DNA from 3 places in the Phyllobacterium sp. SL163 genome. Region 3 is predicted to be linked to each of the others. Evidence: predicted binding sites of a transcription regulator. Region 3 holds the regulator's gene; each other region holds the start of a gene.
The links. The regulator PhoB, encoded in region 3, activates phosphate uptake and scavenging genes when phosphate is short. The targets are predictions, from matches to a motif close to TGTCATNNANCTGTCAT.

Region 1: ACP7B1_RS13945 (alkaline phosphatase) is a predicted target of PhoB. The motif match lies at 3,624-3,640, and genes of this name have one in related genera.
Region 2: ACP7B1_RS21425 (acid phosphatase) is a predicted target of PhoB. The motif match lies at 7,711-7,727, and genes of this name have one in related genera.

What each region holds. Positions count from the first base shown of each region.
Region 1 is NZ_JAFCVE010000005.1:363,203-373,434, reverse strand. Features, by position in the region: gene ACP7B1_RS13965 (ABC transporter ATP-binding protein) at 1-264, opposite strand, end outside; gene ACP7B1_RS13960 (FecCD family ABC transporter permease) at 273-1,244, opposite strand; gene ACP7B1_RS13955 (FecCD family ABC transporter permease) at 1,310-2,287, opposite strand; gene ACP7B1_RS13950 (ABC transporter substrate-binding protein) at 2,340-3,305, opposite strand; gene ACP7B1_RS13945 (alkaline phosphatase) at 3,689-5,443, shown strand; gene ACP7B1_RS13940 (hypothetical protein) at 5,511-5,975, shown strand; gene ACP7B1_RS13935 (ABC transporter ATP-binding protein) at 5,980-6,666, shown strand; gene ACP7B1_RS13930 (ABC transporter permease) at 6,663-7,934, shown strand; gene ACP7B1_RS13925 (2Fe-2S iron-sulfur cluster-binding protein) at 8,151-9,215, opposite strand; gene ACP7B1_RS13920 (LysR family transcriptional regulator) at 9,305-10,162, opposite strand.
Region 2 is NZ_JAFCVE010000010.1:95,469-105,700, forward strand. Features, by position in the region: gene ACP7B1_RS21390 (SMU1112c/YaeR family gloxylase I-like metalloprotein) at 38-454, shown strand; gene ACP7B1_RS21395 (LysR family transcriptional regulator) at 438-1,328, opposite strand; gene ACP7B1_RS21400 (SDR family oxidoreductase) at 1,442-2,182, shown strand; gene ACP7B1_RS21405 (cation:proton antiporter) at 2,488-4,239, shown strand; gene ACP7B1_RS21410 (response regulator transcription factor) at 4,258-4,899, opposite strand; gene ACP7B1_RS21415 (HAMP domain-containing protein) at 4,896-6,329, opposite strand; gene ACP7B1_RS21420 (hypothetical protein) at 6,348-6,695, opposite strand; gene ACP7B1_RS21425 (acid phosphatase) at 6,958-7,659, opposite strand; gene ACP7B1_RS21430 (FUSC family protein) at 7,874-9,964, shown strand; gene ACP7B1_RS21435 (RHE_PE00001 family protein) at 10,039-10,232, shown strand, end outside.
Region 3 is NZ_JAFCVE010000001.1:513,987-524,218, reverse strand. Features, by position in the region: gene ACP7B1_RS02625 (5-formyltetrahydrofolate cyclo-ligase) at 1-555, opposite strand, end outside; RNA gene ssrS (6S RNA) at 583-739, opposite strand; gene ACP7B1_RS02615 (AAA family ATPase) at 1,290-2,129, shown strand; gene ACP7B1_RS02610 (VWA domain-containing protein) at 2,195-3,385, shown strand; gene phoB (phosphate regulon transcriptional regulator PhoB) at 3,386-4,072, opposite strand; gene phoU (phosphate signaling complex protein PhoU) at 4,093-4,818, opposite strand; gene pstB (phosphate ABC transporter ATP-binding protein PstB) at 4,842-5,615, opposite strand; gene pstA (phosphate ABC transporter permease PstA) at 5,682-7,001, opposite strand; gene pstC (phosphate ABC transporter permease subunit PstC) at 6,998-8,464, opposite strand; gene ACP7B1_RS02580 (substrate-binding domain-containing protein) at 8,554-9,600, opposite strand; gene ACP7B1_RS02575 (acid-shock protein) at 9,996-10,232, shown strand, end outside.

The sequences.
Region 1 (10,232 bases), on a different contig from region 3:
CGGAGCTGACGGCTGCTGTGGCAAGAATGCTAGCTGTTTGGCCAAGGTGCGCCGTGACATTTCCCTGGCGGGCTTGCCGTTGATTTCCACCTGCCCCTCGTGGGGCGTGATCAAGCCGGCAATGGATTGAAGCGCGGTACTTTTGCCGGAGCCGTTGGGGCCGATGAGGGCCCGAATCTCTCCGGGCTTCAGATCAAGGTTGAAGCTATTCAATGCCTTGCGGCGACCATAGAAAACCGACAGTTGCGAGCAGGAAAGGGGCATTATGGTCCTCAAGGTATTTTGCGCAGGAGTGCGATCAACACAGGCACACCGAACAGGGCCGTGATCACCCCGATCGGAATCTCCTCGGCCTGCCCGAGCAGCCGGCCGAGGAGATCGCCCAGCGTGACGACGAATGCGCCAAGGGCAATGGTCAGCGGCAGCACAAGGGCAAAATGACGGCCCGCCAGAAAACGGGCGAGATGGGGAACGACAAGACCGACAAAGATGATGGGGCCAACGGCACCGACCGCACTTGCCGCAAGTGCGCACGACAACAGCAGGACGATTGAAAACTGTTTGCGATAGGAGAGGCCGAAGGAGCGCGCGACTGCTGGGTCGAACCGCAGCAGGTCTATGGAACGCCGCAGGGCCGGGAGCGCTGCAAGCCCGGCGATTGTGAAAGGCACAAGCAACAGGGCGTGGGTCCAGCTGCGCGCATAAAGGCTGCCGGACAGCCATTCCAGCAGGATTTCAATGCGCGCCGAGCCCCAGCCGGCAATCAACCCAATCGCGGCGGCATGCAACACGGCACCGATTGCAATGCCGCAAAGAGTAATCCGGAGCGGCCCCAGATCAAGCCGGAAGGCGAGGACGTAGATAAGGCCGCCCGCTGCCATGCCGCCCAGTGTGCCGATGGCGGGAAGCCATGCAAGGGGCAGCTCGGCGAGCGTGTTGGAGCCCGGCTCAGAGATGTAAACGGTGAAGACAAGGAAGACGGTGACGGCCAGGGTCGCGCCTTGTGAAATCCCCATGATGGACGGATCGGCGAGCGGATTGCGGGTGATGGTCTGCAGCAGGAGGCCAGCCAACGCAAAATGAATCCCGGCCAGCATACCGGTGACAATGCGCGGCAGCCGGATATCCAGAATGATCGATCTGGCTTCATCGGAGCCATGTCCGGTCAGGACGGCCGCTACATCTTTCGCCGGAATGTCGGCAACGCCCAGAAACACCGCGGCGATAAGGACGAGCACCATCATGGCCAGGAGAGCCAATACTGGTCCAAACAGGGAACGGCGGTGAACGGGAACGGACACGGTCATCGTCACTGTCCGCCTTTCAGCGAAAAGCGGCGTGTCTGGACCAGATAGATAAAGAAGGGGCCGCCGAGCAGCGCTGTGATAATACCCACCGGCAGCTCGCGCGGTAAAGCGACGCTGCGTGCGATGACGTCGGCAGTCACGACCATCAACGCACCGATGGCCGCCGTCAGCGCAATGGACCAGCCGATGTTATGCGGTTTGAGCAGCCGGGCGATGTGCGGCGAGACAAGGCCGACAAAGGCAACCGGCCCGGCGACCGGCGCGACACCTGCAACGGGAAGCACGGCGAACAGCAGCAGGACCGGTTTCCAGAAACGCATGTTCAGTCCCATGCCAATGGATGCATGTTCACTCAGAGCAAGCATGCCGATGATGCGGTGGCACGCAAAGGCGCCGGCCAGGCCGCCGAGCACCCACGGTGTCATGTATAGAAGGTGCGGCCACGATCTGCCTTGAAAACCACCGGACAGCCAGAAGAGCAGGGATGGCGCTTGCGGTCCGCTCAAGAGGAGCACATAGGTCGTTGCCGCGCCCAGGAAGAGGGAGATGCTGATGCCACCGAGTGCAAGATGCAGTGGTCGCCCCTCGCCGCCGCGCGATACCCAAAGGGTGACGGAAGCGGCGGCCAAACCGCCCGCCAGTCCGACAAAGGGATAATACACCGACGAAATCCATGGCAGGAATACGAAACAGAAGACGATGGGTGCCACCGCGCCCGACGCAACGCCGGTAATATCGGGACCAGCGAGCGGATTGCGGGTCAGCGCCTGCAGGAGATACCCCGAGACGGCGAGGCCGGCACCGGCAACCACGGCAGCAAGGCTGCGGGGCAGGCGCAGCGACCAGACAAGAATGGAATCGATCTTTCCATCCGGCGACAGGAGCACCGGCCATAGTTTGGACAATCCAAGCGGTTTGGCCCCGACGAGCAGGCCGGCAACAATCACCAAAAGGGTTGCCGCCACGATGAGTGTGGTCATGACCAATGACCGTCCCATGCCTGCTGCTTGCCGCCGTGCCAAGGAGATATCGCTACTGGATATCGGCAGGGATCAATTTTGCCGCCTCGGCTTTGACATCCACCTTTGGAAAGGTCTCCGGATACAGATAATGTGCTGCTTCACGCAAAACGATTTCGCGGGCTATCGGACCATTGGCTTCAACCCAATGATCACCGACATAGAAAACGCGGCCATTTTTGACCGCCGAAAGCTGCTGCCAGATCGGATTGTTCTCGTGGGGACGATCCGGACCGGAATCATAGACGAAAATGACCTCCGGGTCTTTTTCAAGCATGGTCTCAAGGCTCAACTCCACACCGAACGGTCCGCCTTGGCGCATTGGTCCGGCAATGTTGTCGCCGCCAAGCGCGGCAACGATCGAGGCCGTTGTATTCTCGGTGTGGAAGGACCATGGCGTATCTCCGGCCCACATGATCTGAAAGCGCGGATGCACGTCCTTCGGCGCTTTGGTGCTGTACTCGGCAAGGTGCTGCCGGAAAGCGGCATTGAGTTCCGTACCGCGTTCCGGCTTGCCCAGCACCTGTGCAAGCTGGGAAATCTCGCGATCGCTTTCGCTCAAAAGCTCCATATTATAGGCCACGTAGGGTGCGATCTTCTGCAATTGCTCGGCATTGCCAATCGTGTAGCGGCGCATGGCAATGATGATGTCAGGCTTTGTTTCCGACAGCAGTTCCAGATTGGGTTTGGCGCGCTGGCCGATCTGTTTGATCTGCTTTGTCAGGCCGAGGAGAAAATCGGGCTCGCGGCCGGCTGCCATATAGGTCGTTGCGACCGGTTTGACGCCAAGCGCAAATGCCACGTCGGTAGCAAAGTAGGAAATGGAGGCGATACGCTTGGGATTAGCGGGAACTTCAATGGTGGTTCCACGATCATCGACAATTGACAATGTTTTTGCATTGTCGGCCGACGCCGATGCTGCGGTTAGAAGGCCGAGCAAACCGATTGCACAAAGAGACTTGAGGCCCTTACCAAACATGATGGCATCTTTCCTGACTGCGTGGAACTGTACACCGCTTTAGCCAATAAACATGATATATTCAATCATATTATCTTGCGGTTTCCGCAATAAGATGCGTGAAAAACCCGTTCGCCGGCGGGTAAGGAACTTATCCAATTTGCGGATAAGCCTTTTGGCAGGAACAACAAACGATCGTTTTCCGATCACCAGCGATTTTATGCAGCTGGCTTCCGATCATTGGGCTTCAGACATGACAATGCCCCACGGCAAGTTCTGCAATAAAGCTGCTGTGATCGTTGCATCCTGTGAACTTACGGGTTGTAAAAACTGGCGCGATTTCATCCGGCTGTCATCCGGGATTTATAAAGGAGGGGGGAAGCTAACCAAGTTGGGGGTATGAAATGCGTAAACTTTTCCTTGCGGCGTCGTCGGTGGCACTCTTGTCCGGAGCGGCCCAAGCGACAACGATCTATCCGCTGGACCGGGCCACAGTCCTCGCAGGCTCGCCATTCGATTTCAAGGTTGAATTCAGCAAGGTCGTGAAGCCGGAAGACGTGAAAGTCACGATCAACGGTGAGAGCTACGACGCCGTTTTCGGCAAGGCCGCCCAATTCGTCGCCGAGGAGAAGGGCGCCGAAGACAAGGTGCTTGGATCCGCGCTCATCCTGCGCGACATCAAGCTTGCGAAGCCCGGCCAGTACAAGGTCGAGGTGTCGGCTGGCGACGAGAAGAAATCGGTCGGCTGGGATGTATACACAACATCAGACACGCCCAAGGCCAAGAACATCATTTTCCTTTTGGGTGATGGCCTTTCCGTTGCGCATCGCACCGGTGCCCGCCTCATGTCCAAGGGTATGACCGAGGGGAAGGCCAATGGCCGCCTTGCCATGGACGACATCCCGCCCGTCGCCTTTATCGGCACCTCCTCGACCTCGGCCATCGCCACTGATAGCGCCAACACCATGTCGGCTTATATGACCGGCCACAAGTCCGCGGTAAATGCGCTTGGCGTCTATGCTGACCGCACGCCAGCCAGCCAGGACGACCCCAAGGTCGAAACGATCGGTGAGGCTCTGCGCCGCACCGGCAAGAAGTCGCTCGGCATCGTGACGACATCCGAAGTCCAGGACGCGACACCTGCCGCGCTCGTTTCGCATACGCGCAAGCGCGCCGACAAGGCTGACATCGTCGGCATGATGTACAACGTCAAGCCGGACGTGCTGCTCGGTGGTGGCTCGGCCTACTTCCTGGCCAAGGACGTGCCCGGTTCGAAGCGCAAGGATGACAAGGACTATATCGCGCTCTTCAAGGAGGCCGGTTACGCCCTCGCCACCGACAAGAATGAACTGGCCGCCGCGTCCGGCTCGAACCAGGGCAAGCTGCTCGGCCTCTTCCACACCGGCAACCTCGACGTCACGCTCGATCGCGAATTCCTCAAAAAGGGAACCGTCGACAAGTTTCCCAACCAGCCGGGCCTGGTCGATATGACCAAGGTGGCGCTCGACAGGCTGTCGAAGAATCCGGATGGCTTCTTCCTGATGGTGGAGGCTGCGTCCATCGACAAGATGAGCCATCCGCTCGATTGGGATCGCGCTTTGGTCGATACGATCGAATTCGACAAAGCCATCGCGGCTGCACGCGAATTCCAGACGAAGAATCCGGATACGCTGATCGTCGTCACCGGTGACCATACGCATGGCGTTTCGATCATTGGCACCGTCGATGACGATAAGCCGGGCACGGAAATGCGCGACAAGGTCGGCACCTACGCCGCGGCAGGCTTCCCGAACTACGAAGACAAGGACGGCGACGGCTATCCGGACCGCGTCGATGTTTCCCGTCGTCTGTTCATCGCAGCCAACAACGGCCCTGACCATTACGAGACCTTCCGTCCGAAGCTCGATGGTCCTTTCGTTCCGGCGATCCAGAACGAGAAGAAGGAATACGTCGCCAACGAAGCTTACAAGGACGTGCCGGGTGCCGTCTTTGTCCAGGGCAACATCCCGCGCGATGAGGATAGCGGTGTTCACGCGGTGGACGATGTCGTGCTTCAGGCCGTTGGCCCGGGTGCGGAAGGCTTCCGTGGTTACATGGAACAGAGCGACGTCTACCGCGTCCTGGCTGACGCTTTCGCGCTCGGTGCGTCAAAGATGTAAATCTGTCCGGCGGACCAACAGGACAGGCGGCCGAAAGCCGCCTGTCTTCCCGCTTAAGGAGATTGCGATGACGGAGAAGAAGACCTTTGCTATTGGTCGTCGGGCGCTGCTCACGGCCGCTGCGGTCTTGCCTTTCATAGGCATTGCCGCAAGCGCAAGCGCAGCCGAGAAACTGGGGTTCGGCGAGCTCTACAAAAGCTTTGGTCCGCTCGGTCTCGAATTTTCCGACAAGGTGAAGCAACTGAGCGGCCAGGAGATTGCCATCAGCGGCTTCATGGCGCCGCCCCTCAAGGCGGAGGCGGCATTTTTCGTCCTGACGGAAATCCCGATGTCGCTCTGCCCGTTCTGTTCCTCAGACGCCGACTGGCCGGACAATATCATGGTCGTCTATCTCTCGGCCAAGCAGACCTTCGTGCAGTTCAATGCGCCGATCATCGCGCGTGGGGTGCTGGAGTTCGGTTCCTGGACCGATCCGGAAACCGGCTTCATCAGCCAGTTGCGTCTTCGGAACGCGGCCTTCAGGACCGTCTGACACCATGCTCGCACTCGACGTTTCCGATCTCCAAATGCATTTTCCGGGCCTGGCTGCGCCGGTCCTTGCCATCGAGCGATTTCATCTGCCGGCCGGTGGCCAGCTGGCGATCACGGGTGCTTCCGGCTCGGGAAAAAGCACATTCGTCAACGCGATCACCGGCCTGGAAAACGTCACGCACGGCAAAATTTCTTGGAACGGCATGGACATCACCCGTCTTTCCTCCGGCCGGCGCGATGCTTTTCGCGCACGCAACATCGGCCTTGTCATGCAGGATTTCCATCTTTTCCCCGGGCTTTCCGCCTTCGATAACGTGGTGCTCCCGGTCAGGCTTGCGCGTCGGTTGACCGTCGAGGAGCGGGAGCGTGCGCTGGCGCTGCTTTCAGCCACCGGGATCGACCGTGTCAGTCAGAGGGTCGAGACATTGTCGCGTGGTGAGATGCAGCGTGTCGCCGTCGCCCGCGCGTTGTTGCAGCGTCCCGGCGTCATCGTCGCTGACGAGCCGACGGCCAGTCTTGACCGCCATGCGGGCAACGAGGTTGCCGAGCTTCTGCTGCGGCTTTCCGCAGAGCAGGGCACGACACTGGTGGTGGTCACGCATGATGCGTTTCTTGCGGAGCGTCTTGGCCGCCGCATCTGCCTGGCGAGCGGGCGTGTCGAAGAGGACAATGAAGAGAGTGCCGCGCAATGATGAAGTTCATTTTTGCCGACCTGCGGCGATTCTGGAGCGGCGCGCTGGCCGTTGTGGTGCTCATTGCATTGTCCGTCGCCTTAAGCGTGACCGTGACGCTGCAGGAGCGGGCTGTCCGGCTCGGCAGTGCGCGTGCGGCCGAGAAATTCGATCTGCTGGTCGGAGCAGCCGGCAGCGAAACCCAGCTTGCGCTTTCGGCCGTATTCCTGCAGCCGGCGCCGCTGCCGCTGATGGAGGGCGCCGTTCTCGGCCGCCTCGCCAACGATCCGCGCGTCGAACTGGCGGCGCCTGTCGGCTTTGGCGATTCGGCTGACGGGTTTCCGATCGTCGGCACCACGACCCGCCTGATTTCGGCGCTGTCCCCGAACCTTGCGCAAGGGGCACATTTCGCGCGCCTCGGCGAGGCGGTGGTTGGCTCCGACGTGGCGCTGTCGCCGGGCGCGCTGATCAAGCCGATGCACGGCACAGCGGAAACGGGCGGTGAAACCCATACGGCGATTGTCTACAAGGTGACTGGCCGCATGGCGCCGACGGGAACCGCTTGGGACCGCGCCATCCTGGTGCCGATCCGGGCCGTATGGCAGCTTCACGGCATGCATGGTGAGGAACATCATGACGGTGAAAGCGGGGAAACCGAGTTGCACGGTCCCGGGCCGAAAGATCACAGCCATGAGCACGAGCATGGCCATGTCGATGCGGATGCGCCCCTGGACGAGCGTTTCGATGCGCAATCCCCTGGCGTTCCCGCCATTCTCGTCAAGCCGAAGACGGTTGCCGACGCTTACCGCCTGCGGCAGGAATACCGCACAGGCGCGACGCTCGGCGTCTTCCCGGCGGAAGTGCTGACGCGGCTCTACGCGACCTTGGGGGACGCCCGCAGCCTGCTTCTGGCAATTGCTCTGGGCACGCAGGCGATCGTCATTGCCGCCATCGTGCTGGTGACGGTCATGCATGTCGGATCAAGGTGGCGGCAGATCGGCGCCTTGCGTGCGCTCGGCACTCCGGTTCGCTCGATCATCGCGCTCGTGTGGGGAGAGCTTTTCCTGCTGTTCGTCGCCGGCATCGTATCGGGAATAGCCCTCGGCTACGCCGCGGCATCGGCGATCTCGGCGTGGCTGACCGCATCGACGGCCGTCCGGCTGCCGGTTGATTTCGCGCCGGACGATCTGTGGCTGGTGATCGGTTTTCTCGCTGTTGCGGCGGTTGTTTCCATTGTTCCCGCGTTTGCCGCTTTGCGTTCCAGCCCGGCTGCCGCTTTGCGTGCGTAGCCGCTACCGGCAATACTGACGCCATGTTTACGTGACGAGATCGCTTGGCTTCTTCAAAAGCCGGCTCAGCAACAGCGTGGAAATCGGGAAACACCCCTTTTTCATGCGTGATCACGGCGTCCTGCAAAGATCCAAAGAAAGTGACCTTCAAATCATGCAGCACTGACGGCAAGCTGATAACGCCAAACCTGCGACGGTCATTGAAACCGTGAGTCCTCAAGCTGCCAGGGTTACCGCTCCTCGCGGCCTGCTGCAGCAGGCCAAGACGTAACCCTCGGCTTTTTCGTCGTCGGATAATCCGCCCAGATCGTCCATTTCGACCGCTCCCTGGGTCATCTTGACCTTACAGTTTCCGCAGACGCCTTGCTGACAGGAACTGTCGATCCAGACGCCTGTGTTCAACGCCGCTTCAAGCAAGGTCTCGCCGGCCGCGCATGTGCCATGTTTCCCCGACAGTGAGAAATAGACTTCACCGCCGAGACCATCCGCTTCTTCGATAATGATTTTCTCGCCGAAGCTTTCTTCGTACTGAGCCGCGATGGCTGTTTCGCGGGCCATCGCTCGGGCGGCCTTCATGAAGCCCTCTGGACCGCACATGAATATTTCCCGCTCCGCAAGATCGGGCACGAGTGACCGCATCAATGCCGCTCCCATCTGGCCCTTGTGGCCACCAAAACTTTCCTCCTCGCTGTCGTCGCCCACGACCAGATGCACTTTGACGCTCGGGAACCGCTTGGCGATGAACTCCAATTGGTCCCGAAAGATGATATCTTTCGGCGTTCGCGAGAAATAGACGAACACGACATCGGTCTGATCAACGACATCGGTTATGTATTGCAGCATCGAGATGACGGGCGTAACGCCCGAACCGCCGGATAGAAAGAGCGGTTTGTGCGATGGAATATCAAGATAGTTGAAACGGCCGCCGATATCTGCGATTTCCACCCCCATTCCAGGGTGCATGTTGTCATTCAACCAGTTCGACACCAGGCCGCCTGGCACGCGTTTGACCGTGATCTGAATATTGTGTGGGCGGGTCGGGGTCGAACAAATCGAGTAGGCGCGTGGGCAGAGCTTCCCATCGATTTCGAACTTGAAGGTGACATACTGACCCGGCTTGAAATCAAAGCAGCGGCTCTGGCTATCCTCGAATACGAAGGTCTTGCTGTTGTGCGTCTCCTTCACCACGGCCTTGCACACGAGTGTCGCGGGGCCACCACGGTAGCATGGCTGCTGGTTGGCAGCGGATAGGGAATAACGAAAGGGTGGGTTCATGAACATCGCGCACCTCCAAACAGGTGCGACATTGATATCAAGTTTGGCGATCCGAATTCACCTAGTAAAAATCCGTTTTCAATCGATAATTCCGATCATCGGTGATCGATGACCTCCTTTAGAAGCTTGAGCGCCCAAACCACAACAGGGTCCCGCCTTCGCCGCATGTGGACCGCTGAGAAGACAGGTTGCAGGATCGTCGGCGCATCCTGGACAATCCGTATTGTCGAAAGTTTGGACTGTGCGCCCGCAAATGCAAACCTTGGTAGATAGAGCGTGCCTCCGTACCGACCCAAGAGCTCGATCGCAAGGTCGTCACTCCCGATCACCATGCTCGGAAACGCGAATTCGGGAAGCAGTTCGTCCAGAGCCCGTTCGAACGCGCTTGTGTAAGCCACCTTAATGTAGCGACTGAAGTTGACATCTCCCAGGGTGTCGTGATCGGTCGAGACCATTACGAATTCAGTCGCTCCAAGATCGGCGACCTGAACATCCGGCGTCAATTGCGGTGCGAACATGATGCCGACGTCCGTCTCGCCCGCAAGAATGTCGCGTTGAATCTGTGACGAGAAATTGATCTCGACATGCAAGTCGAGATCGTCGTCTTCGTTCCTTAGCCTGTCGATCCAACCTATCAGATACGCTCTGACCAAACTGTACTGGCAGGAGATGTGGAGATGACGTTTCCGGGCGGCGGCACCGCTCGCCACGTCCCGCCGGGCATGGCCCCAGAGCGTGAGGAACGCCCGGCAATGTCCCTCGAAACGGCGTCCTGCGGGGGTCGGTTCCGCGCCGCCACGACCTCGTTCGAAGAGCCGCGTCCCCAATGTCTCCTCCAACTGACGAATGCGGGCACTGACGGTCGATTGCATAATATTCAAGCGCTCGGCAGTCCGCTTGAAATTTCCAGTTTCCATCACGTCGAGGAAGGTGATCAGAAGGGGGATATTCATTTTTCCTATCGCTAAAACAGATCGATAATCGAAATTGACTGATATTTGCCGATTGATCTTTGGTCAATAG
Region 2 (10,232 bases), on a different contig from region 3:
TTTGCCACCGCTTTCCGGGACAGCAGACAGGAAACCAATGTTCTCGCGCTTTCATCATGTTGCCGTCATTTGCAGTGACTATGATCGCTCGAAGCAGTTTTATACCGAGACGCTCGGCTACGGGATCATTGCTGAAAACTGGCGCCCGGACAGCCAGTCATGGAAGTGCGACCTGAGATCCGGCGATACCCAGATCGAACTGTTTCACTTTCCGCATTCTCCCGCGCGTCCGTCGCGCCCCGAAGCCTGCGGGCTGCGGCACCTGGCGTTTGCCGTCACCTCCGTGGAGGACACGCTGGCCTGGCTGCATGCGCGGGGCGTTGCAACCGAACCGGTGCGGATTGATCCCTATACCAAGCGCGCATTCGCCTTCTTCGCCGATCCGGATGGACTTCCCATAGAAGTTTATGAGGTGGGTCAGGAGCAGGATCCGGAAGTCAAGGAAGGTGCGTAAACCTCTGTGATATCCAGTCAATGAACACGCGCACTCTTGGCGAAAGCTGGCGGTTGCGCGGATAGAGCAGGGAAACCGGGGTCGGTGAGAGCGGGAAATCAGGCAGAACATGGACAAGCGTGCCTGCGGCCAGGTCGGCTTCGGCGTGATAGCGCGGGATTTGGATCAGTCCGAGCCCCAGTCTTGCGGTCGTGACATAGCTCTCCGCCGCATTGACCCAAACGGGTGCCGGCAGGGTGATTGTGCGAATGGTGCCTTTTACGAGGAACTCAAGCGGCAGGATCGTGCCTGTCGCGGTTGAACGAAAGCCAACCATCTGATGCCCGGCGAGTTCATCCGGATGCTGCGGCATGCCGAACCGCTCGATGTAGCCGGGTGAGGCCAGCGTGATCTCGTCGAGCATGCCCACGCGCTTGGCGATCATATCGCTGTCGGCGAGATCGCCGACGCGCAGCACGCAATCGACACCCTCACGCACGAGATCAACGAGACGATCCCCTTCACTCATATAAAACTGTATCCCGGGATAGGTCTGCAGGAATGCCGGCAGTCCGGGCAGAAGGAAGTGCCGGGCCAGCGTACCGTGCACATCCACCCGCAGCGGCCCTTTCGGTTTTGCCCCGGCAAACGCACCTTCGGCGTCCTCAATGTCAGCCAGAATGGCGAGACACCGCTGGTAATAGGCCTCGCCATCCAGCGTCGGGCTGACATGCCGGGTGGTCCGTTGCAACAGGCCGGTGCCCAGCCGCGCTTCCAGCTGTTGCACCGCATTGGTCACGGTCGAACGCGGCAAGCCGATGTCTTCCGCCGCCAGCGTGAAACTGCGGCGCTCGACGACGCGGGCAAAAACCCGCATGGCATCCAATGTGTCCATTGTTCTCAATTCTCGAATAGTGATGCCAGTTATCGCATGATTATCCCGAAAAACAAATGATGCATAGTGCCTTCATCAACAGCGCTGCGGCGCAGAGATGAAGGAGAAAGACCATGACACAAGCCAAAAAGAAGATCGCAATCGTCACCGGCGCATCGCGCGGGATCGGTGCAGCCATCGCCCGGCGCCTGGCGTCGGATGATTTTATAGTCGTCATCAATTATTCCGGCGACGCTGCGCCAGCTGAAGAACTGGCCCGCCGGATCGAAGCGAGCGGCGGCAGGGCTTTGACCGCCAAGGCCGACGTCAGCGATGCGCAGGCCGTTGCGCGCATGTTCGATGCGGCCGAGGCGGCCTTCGGCGGTGTCGATGTGCTCGTCAACAATGCCGGTATTCTCAAGACGCTTCCGCTCGCCGAAACCAGCGATGCGGAGTTTGACCGCCATTTCGCCATCAACGTCAAGGGAACGTTCAATACCCTGCGCGAAGCCGCCAGGCGGTTGAATGATGGCGGCCGGATCGTCAATTTCTCCAGCACCACCCTCGCGCTGAACATGCCGGGTTATGCCGTTTACAACGGCACCAAGGCTGCCGTCGAAGCGTTCACCCGCGTCTTTGCCAAGGAACTGCGCGGCCGCAGCATCACCGTCAATGCCGTGGCTCCCGGACCCGTCGCCACCGACCTGTTCCTGAATGGCAAGAGCGATGAGCTTGTCGCGCAGTTTGCCAAGATGCCGCCGCTCGAGCGGCTGGGCCAGCCGGATGACATCGCCAGCATTGTTGCCTTTCTTGCCGGCCCCGATGCCGGCTGGATCAATGGGCAGATCCTGCGCGCCAATGGCGGCGTCGCCTGACCGGTATCTCCTGCCAACAACCGTCACGAAACAAGACGGACCATGATCATGAACAAGCAAATTATCGTCGTCACCGGCGTTGCCGGCCAGGTCCGCCCCGGTCGATCCGGTAGGCATCCTTTCGCCGCGGCCCGGCCAGACACCACGCGGATGTTGCCAGACGGCCCCAGCTTGCCCGAACCGCCGATCTTTGGCCTGTCCAGTGCGAAATTGGGCTATGTTCGGCGCAATCTAGCTTGTATGGGTTGGAGCCGGGCCAACCGTGCCTGGACGGAGCGGGAATTCATAAAAACCGAAGGGCGGACGTGCATCACGAAGTTTCCTTAATTGCCACTGTGGCTGTCAGTTTTGTTTTTGCGGCCGTGTGCGGTTATCTCGCGGATCGTCTGCGTCTGCCGCCGCTGGTCGGTTATCTCGTCGCCGGAATTTTGATGGGGCCCATTACACCGGGCTTCATCGCCGACGCTGCGCTTGCATCGCAGCTTGCCGAGATGGGTGTCATCCTTCTGATGTTCGGTGTCGGCCTGCATTTCTCCGCCTCCGAATTGCTGGCTGTCCGCGGTATCGCCGTGCCCGGTGCGGTTGCACAGATCGTGTTGGCGACCGCGCTTGGTGTCGGCCTCGCCTCGCTGTGGGGATGGGGGATCGGTGCCGGGCTGGTTTTGGGTCTGAGCCTTTCGGTTGCCAGCACGGTCGTGCTTCTGAAGGCGCTGGAAGAGCGCAATCTCGTCAACTCCGCCAATGGGCGCGTCGCCGTCGGCTGGCTCATCGTGGAAGATCTGGCGATGGTGCTGGCGCTGGTGCTCCTGCCGGCCCTCGCAGAAATTCTGGGTGCGCATGCCGGCGGTGCGGCCGGACAGGCCGCTGCGGGCGGAATGCCGCTGGTGCTGACCATTGCGATCACCCTGCTCAAGGTCGGGGCCTTCGCCGTCATGGCGATCTTCCTGGGCCCGAAGGTCGTGCCGTGGCTGCTGACCCTGGTGGCGCGGACGGGATCGCAGGAGTTGTTCACCCTCTCGGTTCTTGCCATTGCGCTCGGTATTGCGTTCGGAGCGACGGAGATCTTTGGCGTGTCCTTCGCGCTGGGCGCGTTCTTTGCTGGCGTCGTGATGAGTGAGTCGAATCTCAGTCACAGGGCCGCGGCGGACTCGCTGCCGCTGCAGAATGCATTCTCGGTGCTGTTTTTCATTTCCGTGGGCATGCTGTTCGACCCGTCGATCCTGCTGCGCGAACCCATGGCTGTGCTGGGTGCGCTCGCGCTGATTATTTTCGGCAAATCGCTGATTGCCTTCTGCATCGTGCTTTTGCTGCGTTTCCCCGTGGGCATGGGCCTGACGGTTGCGGCCAGCCTGGCGCAGATCGGTGAATTCTCCTTCATTCTCGCCGGTCTCGGTGTGACGCTCGGCCTGCTGCCACGGGAAGGCCAGGACATTATCCTGGCCGGCGCAATCCTCTCGATCACCATCAATCCGCTGGTGTTTCTGGCCGCCGAGGGCGTGGAGAACAGCATCCACCGCCGGTGGCCGGTGTTTTTTGCCGGCTACGGCAAACGGCGGGAGGAAGCGCTGGCGCGTGAACTCGGCGATATCCGGGCGATCAACGAGGAGCGCAACCGGCAGCACCAGCTCAAGATGCAGCAGCTGATCGACACTTTCCCGTTGTTTGCGCAAGTGGATGAGCACGCACAGGAGGAACTCCTGCTGCTGTTCAAACCCAAATCCGCATCCCCCGGCGAACGGATCATCCGGATCGGCGATCGCGGCGATGGGATGTATTTCATTGCGTCGGGCGCGGTGGAGGTCCAGCTCGACAGCGAACCGGTGCGGCTTGAGCCCGGAGCATTCTTTGGGGAAATGGCGCTGCTGAGCGGCGGACGGCGCACGGCGGATGTCGTCGCCATCGATTTCTGCGAGTTTCTTGTGCTTGATCGCCGTGATTTCAACGTCTTCATGTCGCGGCATCCGACCCTGCGGGCGGCGGTCAGCAACATGGCGCGGGAAAGGGCGGAAATGAACACCTTGCGGCGCAATCCGGACCGGACCTCCGGCGCTGCCTGAGCAGGGTTTCCGTTGGGGTTATTGCTTCATCAGGCCGGCGCGCCAGGCCAGGGCGACCGCCTGGGTGCGGTCGGTCAGGTCCAGCTTTGACATGATGCTTCCCAGATGAGCCTTCACTGTCTTTTCAGTGATGTTGAGCTGGGCGGCGATCCTTGCATTGCTGCCGCCTTCGGCCAGGCAGCGCAGAACTTCAAGCTCGCGGGCCGTGAGGTCCTCGAACTGGCGCGGCTGCGGGTTGCGGATCGAATTGAGAAGGCGCTGCGCCACGAGGGGGTGCAGTGTCGGCGTCCCCTTGCTGGCCGCATGAATCGCATTCATCAAATGTTCGCCGCGCATGGATTTCAGCAGGAACGAATGGGCCCCCGCCTCGATAGCCTTGAAAGCCAGCCGGTCGTCGTCACTGGATGTCAAAATCATGATGTGGGTTTCGGGGCTCGCCTTGCGGATGAGGCCGATCATGGCTTCCGCAGCGTCGCCCATTCCCGGCATCATCAGATCCAGCAGGAGAACGTCGGGGCGGTGTTCGCGCACCATCAAGATGGCGGTCTCGCCGTTTTCGGCCTCCGCAAGGACGGTGAAACCGGGATCGATGCGCAGCAGCCCGCGAATACCTTCGCGTACCACGGCATGATCATCGGCAATGACTATTGTTGTGCTCATGATTGCCCCGCCACGGGTAGCTTGAACGACACATCGATGGATGTGCCGGTTGATTCCGATTGGATTGTTATAATGCCGCCCGGCAATGTGTTCGCACGCCAGCGCATGTTCGACAATCCCATGCCAAAGGGAGCCTTGCCGATATCGAAACCCTGGCCGTCATCGGCAATGCTCCAGTGCCAGCGGGCACCGGGCTTGCAGTCGATGCGAATGGTGCGGCACTGCGCATGGCGCAGGGCGTTTGCCACGGCTTCGTGGGTGATCATGAGCAATTCCTGGGCTATTTCCGGGACGCCGTCAAAAGTGGAGCGGGCGCCTTCAGGCCAATTGATCGACCATTGTACGCCTGACCCCGCCAGCAGATCGCGGACACTGCGCAGCAATGTTTCATACAGGCCGTAATCGGCAATCGCGGGCAGGTTGAAGCCGGAAACCACGTTTTCCAGGTCCTGCTGCAAATGATCGGCCAGACGCCGGGCCGATTCCACCGTCGGCAGCAGCGGCGCGTGCCCCTGCGCCTCATATTCCAGTTCGGTGAGCTTCAGACCAAGCACAAAACTGCGCTGCTTGGCGGTGTCATGCAGGTCGCGCGCGATGCGGTTGCGTTCCACCGATATGGCCAGCGCCTTCTGCGTATCAAAGCTCTTGGATATTGCATCCGCCATGCTGTTGAAGCGTTGCATCAGGCGCCCGAATTCGTCTCTTGAACCGTCCTTGATGCGGGCCCGCAGATCGCCTGCGGCCCATTGGTCCGCGGCGTTTGTCGCCCGCTTGATTCGCCGGAACAGCCGCCAGACAAACAGGGCTGCAACACTCGCCCCCATCGAATTGATCAGAATGAACGTGCGGATATAGTCATAAACGGTGGCATCGAGCACTTCGTCGTAAAGCTCCCATTGCGACCAGTAATGAAGCCCGATCAATGCCTGGGTGTTGTTGGCCAGCGGCAGTGCTACCCGCTTGACCATGGCCCAGTCGTCATTGTCCCTTTGAATGAAATTCGGCTGTTCGGCATGCACCGCCGCGCTCAGCGCCTTGCCGAGCAGGGGTGTCGCGTCCGGCTGGGTGGCACATACCACGCCGTTATCATCAATGATCCGGACCTGCATCCGGCCGCTATGAAAAAACGAAAACATGATGCCGAAATCGGATACCCGCGTGACACCGGATCGCACCACATTCCAGAATATCTTGCTGGCCAGAACGGTGCAGGCTTCCTTGTCGCGCGGATCGGTGCCTGACGCCAGAGCGGTCAGCTGTTGTTGATCGAGGCCATTGAAGAAGCCCCGGATGCTGCTCTCGTAGCGGCCGGAGGAAAACTGGCTCATGAGGATACTGACGAGGAAAAGCGCGCCGAAGCCGACGATCATGAACATCAGCACCAGTTTGACGAACAGACCACGCAAACGAAGAGCATGCAAAAAACTCACGTTTTCATTCCTCGCCGGTTATTTAAGCCGACGTCTCACTGGCCGGTTCCTTGTTCCATACCACTCGGCGGAGCGAATGCCACCCTTGCTCTTGTAGCGGGGCTTCGGCGTTGTGCGTTGACTCTCAGGCAATCGATAGGACGGATGGGTGCGCATTGACGCTGATTCCGTCTGATTGGCGGATTCATCCTGTCGCGCGGCTGTCCCTTTTCTCCATCCGCCTGCAAAATTCAACAGGATCATCACTCTGTCGCGCAAAGCGTTCCAGAAATCAGACGAGAGAAGGGGTATCAGCACGAGGCCAAGCAGAAGCGACAGGGCAAAATATTCAATGGAAAGCAACTGTATCTGATAACGCATGATCATGCGGCCGTCGCTGATGCGTGGCCAGGAACATCGGGTTCAACCTGCGGTGCGAGCCACGTCTGGTTTGGTCTGAACATAGCTGTCTCTTCCAGTTATCACGCTTTCGTGAAGCGTTGGGCCGGAAAGTACCCCTGTTCCATTGTTGGTGCATCGGGCGAAGGTCAGGCTCGTACGTACGACTAAAGTCGTAGATGGTTAACCCGCCATGCGCGAAGAACACGCATGGCGGGCATTGTCGGGGAAATGGCTGGCGCAGATGCTATCAGGCGCCGCCGAGACCCAAGGCAGCGCGCAGCTCTGCCTTCGCAGGCTCGTATTCGGCCTTGAAGTCATCATGCTTCATGATTGTCGCGGCAATGACGCTGCCGGAAATGCGGCCCATTTCCACGTCGGAACGGTAGTGAATGCCGCCGACGATGCGGTTATTGCCGTATTCCCAGGCACGGGCCATGATTTCCGCTTTCTTTTCCGGGACCATGTTGGACAGAACAATGCCCATCAGCGTGCCAACGGTTGTGTGACCGGACGGCCAGGCACCGGAATTGGAAGGCTTGACGGCAGGCTTGACGAGTTCGCTCAGCTGATGCGGGCGCGGGCGCTTGAAGACGTCCTTTGCCGGATCAACGACAGCGCCTTCGGTTTCAACAACCCGGTCGAAAAAGGCAGCAAGCTTCGGCAGTTTGTCCTTGTTGAAATCCGGACCCAGAACGTCGGCGAAACGCCAGACATTTTCTTCGGCATCGGCCTGGGCGCGGGCAACCATCTCCGGTGTCCGCGTCACTTGCAAGGTAAGAACTTCGCCGATTTCTGCCTTGGTCTGTGCCGAATCATTGGCGGGAGGCGGAGGCAAAATGGTCAGGAGGTCGATTTCCTTACTATCGCTGAAAGGCTTGACCTCGCCGGCATAGGCGGCGGTAAGGCCGACAAAAGCAAACGCTGTCAGCAGACTGAGCAATCTACGCATAAAATGGTCCTCGTTAGGGTGATGGTCGCCATGCGATCATGCGCCCGTTGGATGTCACGTTTGTGACACAATGGGACCATTGAAGGCGTTGTTGCACGGCAAAGGTCGGGATGAAGCCGAGGTGGCAAGAAGACGCACGGCCACGCAGCGTCTTTCCGTTGTGCCGCCTGCCTGTGAAATATATTGAGGGCGGGGAGCTGCCAGATCGGACGCCATGTTTCAATCCATCCACACCATCATGCAACATCCCGCATGGCCCGGCCGGACGGCCTGGGTATTTGCGCTGAGAACGAATGTCGCGGCGCTCTTTGCCCTCACGGCAGCCTTTGCGTTGAACCTGCAGCAGCCGCAATGGGCAATGATGACTGTCTTTATCGTGTCGCAACCGATTGCCGGCATGGTCATCAGCAAGGGATTGTTTCGTCTGGCCGGAACACTGATCGGGGCTTTGGCGGCGATGGCCATCACCGCCGCGACAGGTGATATGCGCTGGCTGTTTGTGGCATCGATAGCCCTTTGGGTGGCATTGTGCACCTACGCGGCCTCGATGTTGCGGAACCCGGAATCCTACGGTGCGGCTCTTGCGGGCTATACCGCCGTCATTATCGCACTCCCGGCGTTTGGCCATCCGCATCTCCTGGCCGAATTTGCCTATGCGCGCTGCACCGAGATTATGCTCGGCATCGTCTGTGCCGGTGTGGCCAGCCGCTTTTTTCGACCGCAGCTTGCGCGGACGGCGCTGGTGGAAGGCCTGGAAAACTGCATCGCCGATCTGGCGCGCTATACCAGCGATGCGATTGCCGGACGCGATGCCGGGCACCTGAAGGCCGCGCACAGGAAGCTGATCGCGGACACGCAGGCGCTTGCCGCCATGCGGGCTCACGCCCGGCTGGAAGCCCCCAGCCTTGTCACGCATGGCCGCCATTCCCGCCATACAGTGGGGCATCTCATGTCATGCCTGTCGATTGTGAACATCCTCGTCGCGCATCGGGCCTCGTCCGACGGGACATGGAGCAGCCTGCGTGACAAACTCGGGGTATTGCTGGATGACATGGCGCGCGACTTCAAGGTTGACGCCGTTGAGCCGTGGCTTGGCAGGGTTGATATCATCGCAGCCGAAATAGCGGAGCTGAAAGGCAGGCCGTGGGGCGATGACAGCATCGGCATGATGGCCCGTTTGACGCTGCTGGGTGAGTTTCTCGACGGGCTCAAGGCGACGTTGAACGGTCTTTCGGCGCTGCGCAGCCGCTCGCAATATATGGCTGGCAGCAGGAAGCCGCCGGCATTGCCGGTCTACCGCGATCACAGCACGGCGCTGGTGAATGCGGTTCGCGCTGTTGCCGCGACAACTCTGATGACGGCCTACTGGATGGAAAGCCGGCATGCGGATGCGGCAGCGGCGGCGATTATCGTCGCAGTGGTGTGCAGCCTGTTCGCGTCGATGCCCAACCCGCTGCAGACGAGCTGGGGATTTTTCAAGGGCACGTTGTACGCCGTTCCGTTTGCCTTTGTTTTGGGACAGTTGATCCTGCCGTCTTTCCCCGGTCTGTTCTGGTTTGCCCTTTTCATCGTTCCCATCCTCGTACCGGCGGCGCTGCTGATGGTAGATCCGCGCCATGTCGGGCCGGCAACCGCTTTCGCCATCAATTTCATCGTCTTCCTCAAACCGCATGAGGCGATGGTGTTTGAACCGCATGTTTTCATGGAAACCTCACTGTCGGTTCTGGTCGGCATCCTCATCGGACTTCTCGTCTTCATTGTTGTTCTGCCGAAGCGGCCGCAGGTGACGGTGAACCGGATGATGGGCGCGTTGCGAACGGATATTGTCCGCCTCTGTCTGCGTGACCGGGTTCCGAGCCCGTCCGCATTCAACAGCCTTGCCTATGACCGCATCAACCAGTTGATGCCGATTCTCAGGACCATGCGGGAGGCGGGGGAAACCCTGCTGGACGACGCCCTGTCATCGGTCACCCTCGGGGCGGAAATCATCCGGTTGCGGCGGCTGTTGTCATGGGGGCGACTGGAGAACGATATTGCCGATCGCGTTTCGGAAAACCTCGCGCAATTGGCGAAAATGATAAGTCTGCAGACGCAGGATACCGGAGCCGTCGCAGGCTATGTCGCATCCGCCCGGTCAATGGCAGCGGGCATTCCCGGGATGTCGGCGCGGCCCCTGGCGCTGCAGGCCGCGGCGTCGCTGCGGCTGATCGCCGTCATGATCGAGGACCATCCCTCTCTGGTCCTCGGCGCCCGCGCCCGGTCGGGCGCGGATAAAAAGGGCGCCTTCCGCTTCGGTATTCTTTGATATCCGGATGGATGAACGCCGTTTTCCATCTTGGGCAATAGCTTCACTTTCACTATTCCCCTATCATGATTTCAATGGCTTATGATTCTACGAACTATTCCCTGAAAGACCTGCTTCGCCCGGTTGTCGCCGCCGAAGACGCTTTGGCGCGGCTGGACGAACGGGTGGCCCGCAAGGGCGATTTCGGTGCGCTGGGCAGCCGCCAGTCCAAAGACGGCTTGTTGCGCGAAAACGAAGGCTGGATTGCCCGGTCGCATTTCATGGAAGC
Region 3 (10,232 bases):
CTCATCGGGTACGGTTTCAACCTGCTGGCAGTCAAACGCCACGCCGATCAGGCGCGGGTTCACGCCCTTGATCTGCAGATGCGCGATGGCCCGGTCATAGTAGCCCGCCCCATAGCCGATGCGGTGCCCCCTGACGTCGAAAGCCGCCAGCGGCACCAGCATGAAGGATGGATCAAGCACCGCTGCGTCGTGCGGCGGCCCCGCCGTGCCGAAGCCCGTATCGATCATTGGCGCGCCGCGCACCAGTTCACGGAAAAGGATGGTCTGCTTGTCGATGATAGCGGGCAGGCAAAGCCGGGCGCCGCGCTCGCGCAGGCCGAACAACAGCGGGCGCAGATCCACCTCCGAGCGGATCGGCCAGAAGCCCGAAACAATGGTGCCCGCATCGACGGCAAGCGCCGCCAGACCGAAATCCGCAATGCGCATCGAGGCTTCGATGCGGAATTCCGTCGTCAGCGCATCGCGGCGGCCAAGGGCCTCCAGGCGCAGTTTCTTCTTCAGCTCTTTGATGGGGGAGTGGTGCTGCACGGGCTTGATTTCATGGGGCGCCGGCACGCGAACCGGCTCGGGATGAAACAAAAGTGGCGTCCACACAACCGATGGAGAAGTCGATCCCGGGAACCTACAAAGTAGGTGGGTGCCGTGTGAAGAAGCCCACGGGCCTCCTCAGGGACAGCTCCCTAAGGGATCATTAAGGCCCCGGGGAATATGTCTCTCCTGTCGAGAAGCGCAGAGCGCCGATCCGAATATAGGACGGATGCAGGCATTGCACCAGTGCGCGGCAAACGATTTTCCCTCCCCGCACAATCTTTGTCGCATAATCATTGTGGAGGTGTGGGACACCCCCCCTCTGGGCTGCCGGACAGAGGGGGTGAAAGACCTCCATCACAAAAAATCACATCAACTTATCCACGTTCTCCCATCCGCGCTTATCCTTCTCGTGTCCTTTCCGGCGGGAATGCTTCCGGAAACCTTCGAAAGTCGGGAAAGGATCGGCGCTTCGGCTTCACAGGGAGGAAAACCTGTGCGGCCGGGGAGGTTTGGCTCAATGGATGCGCATTGGGCAAAGCTCTCAAAAACGCCGGGGCGGGTGGTCCCCAGGATCGCAAGCATAGCATACCAGAACACCCAAGACCCGCGTTCCAGGGACCGCCCGTCTTTCCCACCTTTCAACAGCCAGACGCGACAGCGGGCGTGGCAACGGGAAAACCATATCGCCGCATTCCCGGACGGCTCTTGCCCTCCTCCGGCACGCCCCTTAATCTTTGTCGATCACGAAAGGGAATGCGATGCGGTTTGAAGGTACAGCGGCCTATGTGGCCGACAAGGATCTGATGGTGGCGGTCAATGCGGCGATTGCGCTTGAACGGCCACTGCTGGTCAAGGGCGAACCCGGCACCGGCAAGACCGAGCTTGCCCGGCAGATTGCGGCGGCGCTCGATCTGGAACTGGTCGAATGGAACGTCAAATCCACCACCAAGGCGCAGCAGGGCCTCTACGAATATGATGCCGTCAGCCGCCTGCGCGATTCACAGCTTGGCGATGCCAAGTTCAACGACATCGCCAATTACATCAAGCCCGGAAAGCTGTGGCATGCCTTCACCACCGACAGGAAAGTCGTGCTGCTGATCGACGAGATCGACAAGGCGGATATCGAGTTCCCGAACGATCTCCTGCAGGAACTCGACCGCAACGAATTTCACGTCTACGAAACCGGTGAAACGATCCGCGCCATACACCGGCCCATCGTCATCATCACCTCCAACAACGAGAAGGAACTGCCCGATGCCTTTCTGCGCCGCTGCTTCTTCCACTATATCCGCTTCCCGGATGTCGAGACGCTGACCCGGATCGTCGAGGTGCACTATCCCGGCATCAAGCAGAACCTCGTGCGCGCCGCCCTCACCCAGTTCTACGAGATCCGCGATGTGCCCGGCCTGAAGAAGAAGCCGTCGACATCCGAAGCGCTGGACTGGATCCGCCTGCTGGTCGCCGACGACATCGCCCCGGAAGATTTGCGGGCCGACCCGAAGAACGCCTTGCCGAAACTGCACGGCGCCCTGCTGAAGAACGAGCAGGACGTGCATCTGTTCGAGCGGCTGGCCTTCATGGCGAGGAGGCAGGGATGACGCTCGCCATCCGCCCCATCGAGAGAACCGGCATCGTTCATCGCTTGCAATAAAAGGGTCCCACAATGTTCCTCCCCTTCTTCCTCGAGCTCAAGGCGGCCAAGATTCCCGTATCGCTGCGGGAATATCTGACGTTGCTTGAGGGGCTGGATGCGGGGCTGGTGACCTATGATGTGGAAGGGTTCTACTATCTCGCCCGTTCCGCCCTGGTGAAGGACGAGCGCCATCTCGACCGCTTCGATCAGGTCTTCGGCCACGTGTTCAAGGGGCTGGAACTGCTCGGCGGCGAGAGCGGCATCGACATTGCCAATCTGCCCGAGGAATGGTTGCGCCGGCTGGCCGAAAAACACCTCACCGAAGAAGAGAAAAAGCTGATCGAGGCACTGGGCGGTTTCGACAAGCTGATGGAAATCCTGCGCCAGCGGCTTGAGGAGCAGAAGGGCCGGCATCAGGGCGGCTCGAAATGGATCGGCACGGCCGGAACCTCACCCTTCGGTGCCTATGGCTACAATCCGGAAGGCGTGCGCATCGGCCAGGACGAAAGCCGCAACCGCCGTGCGGTCAAGGTGTGGGACAAGCGCGAATTCAGGAATTTCGACGACAGCGTCGAGCTGGGCACCCGCAACATCAAGGTTGCCCTCAAACGGCTGCGCCGCTGGGTGCGCGAAGGCGCCGATGACGAGCTCGACCTGTCGGGCACCATCAGGTCAACCGCCGAACACGGCTATCTCGATGTCCAGACGCGGCCCGAACGGCGCAATCATGTCAAGCTGCTGATGTTCTTCGATGTGGGCGGCTCCATGGACGAACATATCCGGATCGCAGAAGAACTGTTCTCCGCCGTCCGCTCCGAATTCAAGCACATGGAATATTTCTACTTCCACAATTGCCTCTACGAGGGCGTGTGGAAGGACAACCGCCGCCGCCACGCGGAAAAAATCCCGACGCTCGATCTCATCCATAAATACGGACCGGACTACAAGGTCATCTTCGTCGGGGATGCCGCCATGGCGCCCTACGAGGTTTCCCATGCGGGCGGATCAGTCGAACACTGGAACCAGGAGGCCGGGGCGGTCTGGCTCGGCCGGGTGCTCGACCACTGGAAGAACGCCGCCTGGCTCAATCCGTCAAAGGAACAGTACTGGGACTACACCGCCTCGACGGCGATGATCCGCAAGATTTTCGCGCATCGCATGTATCCCATGACCCTGGCGGGCATCGAAGGAGCGACGCGCGAACTCTCGCGCAGGCACTGATTACCCGAACGAGTACCCAGCACCGCGCACGGTGCGGATCGGATCGATCGAGCGGCCGATATTGATGGCCTTGCGCAGCCGCCCCACATGCACGTCGACGGTACGGTCGTCCACATAGATGTCAGCGCCCCAGACATTGTCCAGGAGCTGACCGCGCGAGAACACCCGGCCGGGAGACTGCATCAGGAATTCCAGCAGGCGGAATTCGGTCGGCCCGAGCTTCAGCTCGCGTTCCTTGCGGAACACGCGGTGCTGCTCGCGGTCGAGCTTCAGGTCGCCGAAGCTGAGCACATGCGACAGCAGGCTCGGATTGACCCGGCGCAGCATGGCCTTGATGCGGGCAAGCAGTTCCGGGGTGGAGAACGGCTTGACCATGTAGTCATCGGCGCCGGTGGCAAGGCCGCGCACCCGCTCGCTCTCTTCGCCGCGCGCCGTCAGCATGATGATCGGCAGGATTTCCGTCTCGCGCCGTGCCCGCAGGCGGCGGCAGAGTTCGATGCCGGAAAGGCCCGGCAGCATCCAGTCGAGAATGAGCAGATCCGGCACTTTTTCACGCAGCGCAATTTCCGCCTCGTCACCGCGTGCGATTGTCTCGACGACATAGCCTTCGGCTTCAAGATTGTACCGGAGAAGGACGCTGAGCGCTTCCTCGTCTTCGACAACAGTGATTTTGGGAGCGATCGCCATTGCTGGAATCCTGATTCTGTTTAAGGCTGTCTGGCTTCATCGACGATGATGCTGTGGGTCTGGTCTTCCTTGGGCCGTTCGGCCGGAAGCTGGGCACCCGTCACGATGTAGTAGACCGTTTCAGCAATGTTCGTCGCATGGTCTCCGATGCGCTCGATGTTCTTGGCGCAGAAGAGAAGGTGCGTGCAGGCAGAGATGTTGCGCGGGTCTTCCATCATGTAGGTCAGGAGTTCGCGGAACAGCGAGGTATACAGCGCATCGATTTCGTCATCGCGCTCGCGCACGATGTTGACCTGCTGCACGGAGCGTGTCGCATAGGCGTCGAGCACGTCCTTGAGCTGCGTCAGGGCGAGTTCCGCGATGGTCTGCAGGCCGCGATAGACCGACAGTGTCTGGCGTGTATCGGTGACGGCGACAACCCGCTTGGCGATGTTCTTGCCGAGGTCGCCGACCCGTTCGAGGTCGGAGGAAATGCGGATGGCGCCGATGATCTCACGCAGATCGATCGCCATGGGCTGGCGCTTGCCGATGATGGTGATGGCCTTTTCGTCGATCTCGCGCTGTCCGGCATCGAGGATGAGATCATCCGAAATGACGCGCTGGGCCAGCGCGTTGTCGGAGTTCACCATGGCGGTGACGGCCTGTTCGACCATGCGTTCGGCATGGCCGCCCATTTCGGCGATCTTGTGCGTCAGGAACTTCAGTTCGTCGTCATAGGAACGGACGGTATGCTGCGACTCGGTCATATTCTTATCCCTGTTTCCCGTGATTAGCCGAAGCGTCCGGTGATGTAGTCCTGCGTGCGCTTTTCCGTCGGATTGGTGAACATCATTTCCGTATCGCCCACCTCGACGAGATTTCCGAGATGGAACATGGCGGTGCGCTGCGAAACGCGGGCCGCCTGCTGCATCGAATGGGTGACGATGACGATGGTGTAGTTCTGGCGCAGTTCGTCGATCAGCTCCTCGACCTTTGCCGTGGCAATCGGATCGAGCGCCGAGCATGGTTCGTCCATCAGGATGACTTCCGGGCTGACGGCAATGGCGCGGGCGATGCACAGGCGCTGCTGCTGGCCGCCGGAAAGGCCGGTGCCGGCTTCATGCAGGCGGTCCTTTACCTCGTCGAACAGGCTGGCGCGGCGCAGGCTCTTCTCGACGATTTCCTCCAGCTCGTGCCGGTTCTTGGCAAGACCATGGATGCGCGGGCCATAGGCCACGTTCTCGAAAATGGACTTCGGGAACGGATTGGGCTTCTGGAAAACCATGCCGACCCGGGCGCGCAGCTCGACCACGTCGATTTTCGGATTGTAGATATCCTCATCATCGAGCGTGATCTTGCCGCCGATCTTGCAGCCTTCGATCGTGTCGTTCATGCGGTTCAGCGAGCGCAGGAAGGTCGACTTGCCGCAACCGGACGGGCCGATCAGCGCCGTCACCATCTTCTCAGGCACATCGAGGCTGACACCGAACAGGGCCTGCTTTTCACCGTAGTGAACGGTGACATCCTTGCCCTGCATTTTGATCGTATTGACCTGTGCACTCATTTTGTCGTTTACCGCTTTTTCGAGAGATCGTTCTGTCATGAGATTCATTGTTCGCTCCCGTTTTACCTACCAGCGCCGCTCGAAGCGGCGACGCAGAATGATGGCCCCGATATTCATGACTGCAAGAAACAGAAGCAGCACGATGATAGCGCCGGATGTGCGCTCGACAAAGGCCCGCTCCGCTTCGTTCGCCCACATGTAGATCTGCACCGGCAGGGCGGTTGACGGATCAAGCGGCGTGACCGGATAGTTGGCAACGAAGGCCACCATGCCGATGAGCAGCAGCGGTGCTGTTTCACCCAGCGCGTGGGCAAGGCCGATGATCGTGCCAGTCAGGATGCCGGGGGCGGCCAGCGGCAGCACATGGTGAAACACCATCTGTGTCTTCGAGGCACCGATGCCCAGTGCCGCCGAGCGGATGGATGGCGGCACGGCGCGCAAGGCCGCACGGGTGGCGATGATGATCGTCGGCAGCGTCATCAGCGTCAGCACCAGGCCGCCGACCAGCGATGCGGAGCGCGGCAGGCCGAAGAAATTGATGAACACGGCCAGCCCGAGCAGACCGAAGACGATGGACGGAACCGCGGCGAGATTGTTGATGTTGACCTCGATGATGTCTGTCAGGCGGCTCTTCTTGGCGTATTCTTCCAGATAGATCGATGCGGCCACGCCGATGGGCAGGGAAAGGCACAGAACGATCAGCATCATGTAGAGCGAGCCGATGAGGGCCACACCGAGACCCGACGTTTCCGGACGGCTCGATGCGCCGAAGGTGAACAGGCCGCTGTTGAAGCGCTGCGCCATGGCGCCTTCCTTGGCCAGCGTGTTCATCCAGGCAACCTGACGGTCCGATACCTTGCGGTTGGCCTGATCGACACTCAGGTCGATCTGGCCCTTGAAGGCCGAGTCGATGTCGCCGCCGGTCAGCACCCAGAGGGTCTGCGTCGTGCCGATCAGTGCCGGATTTCCTGAAACCAGTTCCCGCAGCTGGCTGCGCGAGCCGTCGGAGACAAGCTTGCTCAGTTCGCGGATCGCCGGCTTGTCGTCAAGGCTGACGCCCAGCTTTTCGGCAAGGGCATTGCGCACCAGGATCGGATAGTTCGCGGTGAGCAGAACGGTCGGGTCGGTCGCACGCTTGTTCGCGGGGTCGATCACCTTCTCGTCGAGCTTGACCGAGAGGCTGACCTCCGTCTGCCAGAACGCCGTGTAGCCGTTGGAAATCACCGAGTAGAGCAGCGCAACCAGGAAGAACAGGCCGATGGCAATCGCGGTGATGCCGTAAATCTTGAACCGGCGCTCGGCGGCATAGCGGCGCTTCAGACCGATGTCGCGCCGGACGACCTTTGCCGGAGCAACTGCCGCAGGATTGAGTGTTGTGTCGGTCATTCGTACTGCTCCCGGTACTTACGCACGATGTATAGCGCGAAAATGTTCATCGCCAGCGTGATGAAGAAAAGGGTGAGGCCAAGGGCGAATGCCACCAGCGTCTGCGGTGAATTGAATTCGAGATCGCCTGTCAGCTGGTTGACGATCTTGACGGTGATGGTCGTCATGGCGTCGAACGGATTGATGTTGAGATTCGCCGCAACACCGGCTGCCAGAACCACGATCATCGTTTCACCGATGGCACGCGATGCGGTGAGCAGCAGTGCGCCGACGATGCCGGGCAATGCGGCAGGCAGCACGACGCGGCGGATCGTCTCCGAACGGGTCGATCCAAGCCCGAGCGATCCGTCACGCAGCGACCCCGGAACGGCGGTAATGATGTCGTCCGACAGGGAGGAAACGAAAGGGATCAGCATCACGCCCATCACGATACCGGCGGTCAGCACGCTCTGCGCCATGATGAAGGGATAGCCGCCCGAGATGGCAGCACTGATATCGCGCAGGAACGGTCCGACGGTGACAAGGGCAAAGAAGCCGTAGACGATCGTCGGGATGCCCGCCAGCACTTCAAGCAGCGGCTTGACGACAGAGCGCACGCTGCGGCTGGCATATTCGGCCATGTAGATGGCGGCGAACAAGCCGACCGGCACGGCGAACAGCATGGCGACCAGCGCGATATAGAGCGTGCCGGCAAGCAGCGGAATGAGACCGAACTGACCCTGCGCACCATTGCCGCCGGCTGCGGAGAAGCGCGGATCCCATACGGTGCCGAAGAAGAAGCTCGACGGGGTTACGGACTGGAAGAAGGTGATGGTCTGGAACAGCATCGACAGAACGATGCCCACCGTCGTCAGGATGGCGATGGTCGAGGCCGCGAGCAGTCCCCAGAGGATGATCCGCTCGACATTGTTGCGGGCCCGCGTGCGGACATTGACGCCGGACAGACCGAAGATCGCACCGGCAACTGCAAGGACAATGGCCACCACCGCGCCGATATTATGCGCGCGCGCCGTGCTCTTGTTCCATTGCACGGCAACGGGGATCATGAAGTCCTGGCCTTCCGTCGCCAGGGCCACGCCCTTGCTCGACAGCAGCGGCCGCAATTCGGAGAACGTGGTTGGAAGGTTCGCCCGCTCCTGGTCCGTCAGCTTGTCGAGACCCCGCGCGATGCCGCCGACCATGCCAAGCTCGAGGCTCTGGCTAGCAATGACGCTTTCGCTGTTGTGCACCGGCAGGCTGTTGATGGCCTGGCGCTCGATATAGAAGCTCGACCCGATGGCCCAGACCAGGATGAAGATAATTGCTGGCAATACGGAAACCAGAAAAACCCACCAGCCGTGATAGTGCGGCAGAGAATGGGCTTTGACACTTCTGTCATCTTTGCTGATGGCACGCTGGCGTCCAAGAAAGAACCCGACAAGACCAATCGCAACGACAATCACTAAAACCAACAAGGTGGACATCAACGCTTCCCCGATCTGTCCTGCAACGAGAGCATAGGCCCCGAGAAATATCCGGCGCGGACAGGGTTCTGTCCGCGCCGGTTATCGGCTTACTTGCCAGCCATGGTCTTGCCGGCGGCGAATGCGGAGCGCTGAGCTTCACGCTCTGCATCCGGTGCAGCAACCAGGCCGTATTCGACCAGCGGGCTATCCGGACCGACCATCTGGTCAGCAAGGAAGAAGTCCACATATTCCTTCAGGCCGGGGATGACGCCGAGATGCGCCTTCTTGACGTAGAAGAACAGCGGGCGCGAAACCGGATACTTGCCGGTGGCAATGGTTTCCGTGCTTGGCTTGATGCCGTTGACGGTTGCAACCTTCAGCTTGTCCGCATTGTTTTCGTAGAAGGCCAGACCGAAGACGCCAACGCCTGTTTTGTTGGCATCGATGCGAGCCAGTGTTTCCGGATAGTCGCCGTCGATGTCGATAGCCTTGCCATCCTTGCGGACAGCGATACAGGCAGCAGCAGCGGCCTTTTCGTCAAGACCGGCAGCCTTGATCGCATCGGCTGCACCGGTGGCCTTGCAACCGCCAGTCATCAGCTTCTCTTCGAAAACTTCACGTGTGCCGTGCTTTTCGCCAGGAATGTAGGCGGCGATGTCCCAATCGGGCAGCTTCGGGTTAACCTGGTTCCACTTGGTGTTCGGGTTGGCAACCAGCTTGCCGTCGACAACGACCTGCGCAGCAAGAGCGGTATAGACGTCCTTTGGCTCCAGCGCCCAATCCGGGCCCTTGATGTCGGTCGCGAACACGATGCCGTCATAACCGATGCGGATTTCTTCAACGTCCTTGACGCCAGCGTCAACGCAGGACTTCAACTCGGTGTCCTTGATCGGACGCGAGGCATTGGCGATATCGATGGTGTTTTCACCAACGCCCTTGCAGAATTCCTTGATGCCGGCACCCGAACCGCCGGATTCAACGACCGGGGTCTTGAACTTGGGGAATGTTTCGCCAAAAGCTTCGGCGACGATCTTGGCATATGGCAGCACTGTGGATGAACCGCTGACCTGAATCTGGTCGCGAGCGGATGCGCCAACTGTCGTGGCAATCACCGAGATCGCAATCAGAGCAGTGGTGGAAATAAGCTTGTTCATAGGAGCAGCTCCTGTTGGATTAACTGTGTGACGCCTCCGACGTCGTCTGCCGTCTATAGAACCAATATAACAGTCATATGACACTATTGTTACAGTTCTGTAGCGCGGCCTGTGCGTGAGCCGCGCCCGCGGCGGAATCAAAATTCCTTCTAAAACCATCAAGTTAACCGTCTATGGATTTTGCACAGCTTGGCACAGTGAAGATAAGCTCAACGATTCCAGTGGGTTCATGACGCTCAATTGCGACACTCGCGCAGGCAACCCTGCCATACGCCGCAGGGGGACAATACCGTCCCCCCGCTGCGGTTTCAAAAAAATTCCGCGCAAGCGACGGATTGTCCCGCTCCCGCCGTTTAAGTCACGACAAATGACAGTCTGCTGAAAGGAAAAGTTTGATGAAATCGAAAGTAGCTGCGGTTCTTCTTGCCATGGTGCCACTGTCCCTGCCCGCAACCCTGGCGATGGCGGCACCCAAGGCCGACACCAATGGCGACGGCACAATTTCGCTGGCCGAATATCAGGCCGCCACCCGGGCGCGGCTGCTCAAATTCGATACAGACGGCGACGGCAAACTCTCGCTCGAGGAGTGGCTGAAGCGCCCCGCCGCAAAGAATGCCAAGCGCGATCCCACG